DNA from 2 places in the Pseudoalteromonas sp. J2K-J599 genome. Region 2 is predicted to be linked to the other one. Evidence: predicted binding sites of a transcription regulator. Region 2 holds the regulator's gene; the other holds the start of a gene.
What was found. The regulator NrdR, encoded in region 2, represses ribonucleotide reductase genes. The targets are predictions, from matches to a motif close to AAACACNANATNTNGTGTTT.

Region 1 (3,617 bases), 1.2 Mb from region 2:
GCATGGGCGCAAAAGTAACTGGCATCGATATGGGGCAAGAGCCTTTAACTGTTGCTAAGTTGCACAGTTTAGAAACTGGCGTAAATGTAGATTACATAAAAGTGCCAGCAGAAGAGTTTGCATCGCAACACCCAGAGCGCTTTGATGTAATAACCTGTATGGAAATGCTTGAGCACGTTCCCGACCCAGCATCTATCATTCATGCCGTAGCTGCACTTGCCAAACCAGGCGCAGACGTGTTTTTTTCAACCCTGAACAAAACACCTAAAGCATATTTATACGCTATTGTTGGTGCTGAAAAGCTTTTAAAAATGGTGCCTGAAGGTACACACGACCATAAAAAGTTTATAAAACCTGCACAGCTTATTACATGGGCAGAGCAAGCGGGTTTAAAAGTTCGTGCAAGTACAGGCCTTTCTTATAACCCACTATCAAAGCAATATACGCTCAATAGTGACGTTAGCGTAAATTACATACTGTACTTCGAGAAGTTAGCTTAATGGCTAACTCTCAAGCCCCCCTCCCCCTTATTGAGTACGATGCATTTTTATTTGATTTAGACGGCACTCTACTCGACACCGCTGATGATTTAGGTGCGGCTTTAAATGCAGTTCTCATTAATAATAAAATAGAGCCTGTTAGTAGTGATGTATACCGTCCTGCGGCATCTAACGGCGCAGGCGCATTATTAGAGGCTGGTTTTAAAGAGTTATGGGACACACAACCTCAAAGCGAGCTTATTAAGCAATTAGTTGACGAATACGCTGCAAACATAGCAAATCACACACATTGCTTCAGCGGTGTTGAATCGTTGCTTATTGCCCTTGATCAGAAAAAGATCAAATGGGGGATCATGACTAACAAACCAGGGTTTTTAACTGATCCTTTAGTGGCAGCAATTCCCGCATTGAAAAATGCTAGTGTAGTAATAAGTGGCGACACCTTAGCTGAAGCTAAGCCATCCCCTTTACCGCTGCTACACTGTGCAAAGCTTATGGGAGTGCAACCAAAACGCTGTTTGTACATTGGTGATGCACAGCGAGACATACAAGCAGGCAAAGCCGCAGGTATGCGCACAGCAACGGCACTTTGGGGTTACATACCAAGTATTGATGAAGCCAACAGCTGGAATGCTGATTTTAACTGGCAAAGCCCAATTGATGGTTTTAACCATATATAGTGCCATGTTAATTAATAAACACTATATATTGTGATTGTGTTAGTTTTTACGCAAAGCTTGCTGATAAAAAAAGCAGTCAAAATTTATTTTTAAAATGCGTAAATTTAGCAGATCATTAGTTGATTTTTGCATATTTCAACTTAAATGATTGTTCGAAGGTGAGTATCTACTAACACAAATACGTTATCCCGAAGTTATCCACAAATAGGGGCAATTATGTCCCTTGCAAAACAACTCAGACCACACTATCTTGTGATCTCTAAATTGAACAACACCAGATATTGTGGCCAAATGTTATTCAATTAAATTCACAAATATGGCGAAACTTATAATAAATGAGTATATACCTTGCCCCGGCGAGGTATAAAGCATTGGTCAAAATACATAATTCCCAAGGAATACAGGCAAATGAACCAACAGTTATCTGTAAGCAAACGTGACGGGCGTAAAGAGCCTCTTGATCTGGATAAGATCCATCGCGTTATTGAGTGGGCCGCCGAAGGTTTAAACAACGTTTCGGTTTCGCAAGTTGAATTAAAGTCGCACATTCAGTTTTACGACGGTATTCGTACTAAAGACATTCACGAAACCATCATTAAAGCAGCAGCGGATCAGATTTCAAAAGAATCGCCTGATTACCAATACTTAGCTGCACGTTTAGCTGTATTCCATTTACGTAAAAAAGCGTACGGTCAATTTGAGCCACCACGTTTATTTGACCACGTAACAAAAATGGTTGCCGATAAACGCTATGATGCTCATTTACTAGTAGATTACACAGAGCAAGAGTTAGATGAGCTTGATGCATACCTTGATCATTCTCGCGATCTTAACTTTAGCTACGCAGCTGTAAAACAGCTTGAAGGCAAGTATCTCGTTCAAAACCGTGTATCGGGTGAAATATACGAAAGTGCACAGTTTTTATATATTTTAGTAGCAGCAAGCTTATTTTCAGACTACCCAAGTGAAACACGCGTTTCTTACATTAAACGTTTTTACGATGCAGTATCTTTATTTAAAATATCTCTACCAACGCCAATTATGTCGGGTGTACGTACGCCTACTCGCCAGTTTAGCTCGTGTGTATTGATTGAATGTGGCGACAGCCTTGATTCAATCAATGCAACGTCGTCAGCTATTGTTAAATACGTTTCACAACGTGCGGGAATTGGTATTAATGCAGGTCGAATTCGTGCGCTAGGTAGCCATATTCGTAACGGCGAAGCGTATCACACAGGTTGTATCCCTTTTTATAAGCACTTTCAAACAGCGGTTAAAAGTTGTTCACAAGGTGGTGTACGTGGCGGCGCAGCAACATTATTCTACCCGCTTTGGCATTTAGAAGTAGAGAACCTACTTGTACTTAAAAATAACCGTGGTGTAGATGACAACCGCGTTCGCCACCTTGATTACGGCGTACAGTTTAATAAACTAATGTACTCTCGTTTAATTAAAGATGACTACATTACATTATTTAGCCCATCAGATGTGCCTGGCCTTTACGATGCATTTTTTGAAGACCAAGCTGAGTTTGACGCACTTTACGTACAATACGAACAAGACGAGTCTATTCGTAAAAAACGTATTAAAGCCATTGAGCTTTTCTCTATGTTTGCGCAAGAGCGTGCAAGTACTGGTCGTATTTATTTACAAAATGTGGATCACTGTAATACACACAGCCCATTTATTTCTAAAGTTGCGCCAATTCGCCAATCTAACTTATGTTTAGAAATTGCATTGCCAACTAAGCCACTTAATAACGTAAATGACGAAGAAGGCGAAATCGCCCTTTGTACACTTTCTGCGTTTAACCTAGGTGCAATAGAGTCACTTGATGAGCTTGAAGAGCTAGCTGAACTTGCAGTACGCGCACTTGATAACTTACTTGATTTCCAAGACTACCCTGTACCGGCTGCTAAAAATGCAACTATGGGTCGTCGTACACTAGGAATAGGCGTAATTAACTACGCATACTACCTAGCTAAAAACGGTAAGCGTTATTCTGATGGCAGCGCTAATGCATTAACGCATAAAACCTTTGAAGCTATTCAATATTACTTGATGAAAGCATCAAACGAGCTTGCTAAAGAACGTGGCGCATGTCCTAAGTTTAACGAGACAACGTATTCACAAGGTATTATGCCAACAGATACGTACAAACGTGATTTAGATAAAATTTGTGATGAGCCACTTCATCTTGATTGGGATACACTACGTGCAAGTATTAAAGAGCACGGTATGCGTAACTCAACACTAAGTGCATTAATGCCATCAGAAACATCGTCGCAAATCTCTAACGCAACTAACGGTATTGAGCCACCACGTGGACATATTAGCGTTAAAGCAAGTAAAGACGGTATTTTAAAACAAGTTGTTCCTGAGTATGAGCGTTTAAAAGATCAGTACGAGCTACTATGGGACATTCCATCAAACGATG
Region 2 (3,617 bases):
AATACGCAGAAGGTTACCCTGGCAAACGTTATTATGGCGGTTGTGAGCACGTTGATGTTGTTGAGCAATTAGCAATTGACCGTGCTAACGAGTTATTTGGTTCTGACTACGCAAACGTACAACCACATGCTGGTTCGCAAGCTAATGCTGCTGTTTTTCTAGCGCTATTAGAAGCAGGCGACACTGTACTTGGTATGAGCTTAGCTCATGGTGGTCACTTAACTCACGGATCACACGTAAGCTTCTCTGGTAAGCTTTACAATGCAATTCAATACGGACTAGATGAAACAACGGGCGAAATTGATTACGCACAGGTTGAAGCACTAGCACTTGAGCATAAACCAAAAATGATTATTGGTGGTTTCTCAGCGTACTCAGGTATTGTTGATTGGGCTAAATTCCGTGAAATTGCTGACAAAGTAGGTGCTTACCTGTTTGTTGATATGGCTCACGTTGCAGGTTTAATTGCGGCAGGCGTTTACCCAAGCCCAGTTCCTCATGCACATGTTGTAACTACAACTACGCATAAAACACTTGCTGGTCCTCGTGGTGGTTTAATTATCTCTGCATGTGGCGATGAAGCAATCTATAAAAAGCTTAACAGCGCAGTTTTCCCTGGTGGCCAAGGTGGTCCTTTATGTCATGTTATTGCAGCAAAAGCAGTGGCATTTAAAGAAGCGCTTCAACCAGAATTTAAAGTATACCAAACACAAGTTGTTAAAAACGCAAAAGCAATGGTTGCTGTAATGCAAGAGCGCGGCTACAAAATCGTATCTGACAAAACTGAAAACCACTTATTCCTACTCGATTTAATCGATAAAGATATTACTGGTAAAGATGCAGATGCAGCCCTTGGTAACGCTAACATCACAGTTAACAAAAACTCAGTGCCAAACGATCCACGTTCTCCGTTTGTAACATCTGGTTTGCGTATTGGTTCTCCTGCAATCACTCGTCGTGGTTTCAAAGAAGAAGAATCAAAAGAGCTTGCTGGCTGGATTTGTGACGTACTAGATAACATCACTGATGAATCTGTGCAGGCGCAAGTTAAAGAAAAAGTAAAAGCAATTTGTGCAAAATTACCTGTTTACGCTTAATTGCATAAGCAGCAGTAATTTAGATCACATAGGCTAGGGGCCTGTTTATCTTTCGAGGTTTAATTTGCAGTAGTATGTTTGGTTTTTAGGCAAGGCAGAGTCTATGTAGTGTGGTTACTCCACACAAATAGGCGATAACGCAGCATAAATGCCAAACATGCACTGCCCTCGGGTTCGTCCTAGGGGCGATTTACTCTTTGTTGCCTACATGGATGTAGGTAAGGGGCGTGAGCAGGACGCGGAAGCTTTGCTCGGTTTTTACTTAGCCCACTAGGTTACAAACCTCGCGCCGCGATTAAATCACCCATAGATAGAACAAATTTAATCCTGAAAGGTCAACAGGCCCTATTTTTTTGCTAAGATAAAAGACCGCTATTTAGCGGTCTTTTTTGTTTTAAAACGGAAGTACCGAGCTATGCATTGTCCATTTTGTACCGCAAAAGATACTAAAGTTATTGACTCACGCCTTGTTGGTGGAGGCCATCAAGTTCGCAGGCGCCGTGAGTGCAACGACTGCCATGAGCGCTTTACTACATTTGAAGGCGCTGAACTGGTTATGCCTCGTGTTATTAAACAAGACGGCAGCCGCGAACCATTTAACGAAGATAAATTATTAAATGGCTTAAATCGCGCACTCGAAAAACGCCCAGTGAGCACAGAGCAAGTAGACGAAGTAGTGAATATAATAAAATCGCAGTTGCGTGCTACAGGCGAGCGAGAAATTTCAAGCCATTTGGTTGGTGAATGCATTATGGAAGCCCTCAAAAAGCTCGATAAAGTAGCGTATGTAAGATTTGCCTCTGTTTATCGCTCGTTTGAAGATATACGCGAATTTGGCGAAGAAATTGCCCGCTTAGGGGAGTAACAATGCAAAGCCAAGTTCCTTTTACTGAACATGATGAAATGTATATGGCACGCGCCATAGAACTTGCCAAAAAAGGCCGGTTTACCACCACACCTAACCCTAATGTTGGCTGTGTTTTAGTTAAAAATAATCAAATAATTGGTGAGGGTTTTCATCAATTAGCAGGTCAAGGCCATGCAGAAGTAAATGCACTGGCTGTCGCTGGAAAAAATGCACAAGGTGCAACGGCTTATGTAACGCTTGAACCGTGTAGTCATTATGGCCGTACGCCACCGTGCGCCGAAGGCTTAAAAGCTGCCGGTGTGGTAAAAGTAATTGCTGCTATGGTTGATACAAATCCACAAGTTGCTGGCAAAGGCCTTAAAATACTGAGCGACGCGGGTATTGACGTTGCTTACGGGTTACTCGAATCACAAGCTCGCGCACTTAACGTTGGCTTTTTTAAGCGTATGGAACAAGGCTTACCTTATGTGATTTGCAAAATGGCAGCGAGTATTGATGGTAAAACGGCGCTTAAAAATGGGCAAAGTAAGTGGATCACAAGTCCTGCTGCTCGACAAGACGTACAATTATACCGAGCGAAAAGCTGCGCTATTTTAACCGGTGCCGATACAGTGCTAGTAGACGATGCTAAACTTAATGTGCGACTAAGTGAGCTGCCTTGCACACTGCCTACTGATTTGCCGCTTCGCCAGCCCGTGCGTGTTATAATTGACTCTCAAAACCGTTTAACACCTGACCTTGCTTTATTTGAAATCCAAAGTGATGTAATAATATTTACGACTAAGGTTGATAAATCATTGCAATGGCCGCATTTTGTAAAGCATATTGAAGTTAGTGAAAGTAACGGTAAAGTTGATTTACAAGCCGTTTTAGAAAAACTTGGGCAACTGCAGTTTAATAATGTTTGGCTTGAAGCTGGCGCAACACTTGCTGGTAAAATGACAGAGCTTAATTTAGTTGACGAGTTTGTTTTTTATTTAGCGCCTAAACTAATGGGCCATGATGCAAAAAGTTTAGTTAATTTTCCTGAATTGACGAGTATGCAAAACACCGTTGATTTAACATTTAATGAATGTGCGCGCATTGGTGACGATTTACGTATCACCGCGTTAAAACTCATTAAAATCACTTAATAAAAAGAGTAGTGCTATGTTTACTGGGATAATAGAAGCCACAGGCAAAATTGCTTTATTACAAAAAAAACAAGGCGACTTAGCCATTCGTATCCAAAGTACTGATCTTGATATGACAGACGTAAAGTTAGGTGACAGCATTGCAACTAATGGTGTTTGCTTAACTGTAGTTGATAAACATATTGATGGTTTTAGTGCGGATTTATCTAATGAGACGATTAGTTTGACCGGTTTTGCTCACTATGCTTTAGGACAAACGGTGAATCTTGAAAAAGCCATGCAACCTGTTTCTCGTTTAGGCGGTCATTTAGTGTCTGGCCATGTTGATGGTATCGCAACAATTACAAGTATTACAGCAAACGCCAGAGCAACAGAATATTGGCTTACAACTGACGAAAATTTAATGAAATACATTCCTTACAAAGGTTCGGTATGTATTGATGGTATAAGCCTGACAGTAAACGCTGTAGAGGGTAATAAATTCAAATTAACAATTGTCCCACACACGAGTGAGCAAAC

Region 1: nrdA (class 1a ribonucleoside-diphosphate reductase subunit alpha) is a predicted target of NrdR. The motif match lies at 1,450-1,469, and genes of this name have one in related genera.

The regions. Positions count from the first base shown of each region.
Region 1 is NZ_CM200271.1:1,741,120-1,744,736, reverse strand. It holds gene ubiG (bifunctional 2-polyprenyl-6-hydroxyphenol methylase/3-demethylubiquinol 3-O-methyltransferase UbiG) at 1-500, shown strand, start outside; gene AC5NT5_RS07900 (HAD family hydrolase) at 500-1,180, shown strand; gene nrdA (class 1a ribonucleoside-diphosphate reductase subunit alpha) at 1,589-3,617, shown strand, end outside.
Region 2 is NZ_CM200271.1:2,962,834-2,966,450, reverse strand. It holds gene glyA (serine hydroxymethyltransferase) at 1-1,097, shown strand, start outside; gene nrdR (transcriptional regulator NrdR) at 1,513-1,962, shown strand; gene ribD (bifunctional diaminohydroxyphosphoribosylaminopyrimidine deaminase/5-amino-6-(5-phosphoribosylamino)uracil reductase RibD) at 1,965-3,098, shown strand; gene AC5NT5_RS13410 (riboflavin synthase) at 3,115-3,617, shown strand, end outside.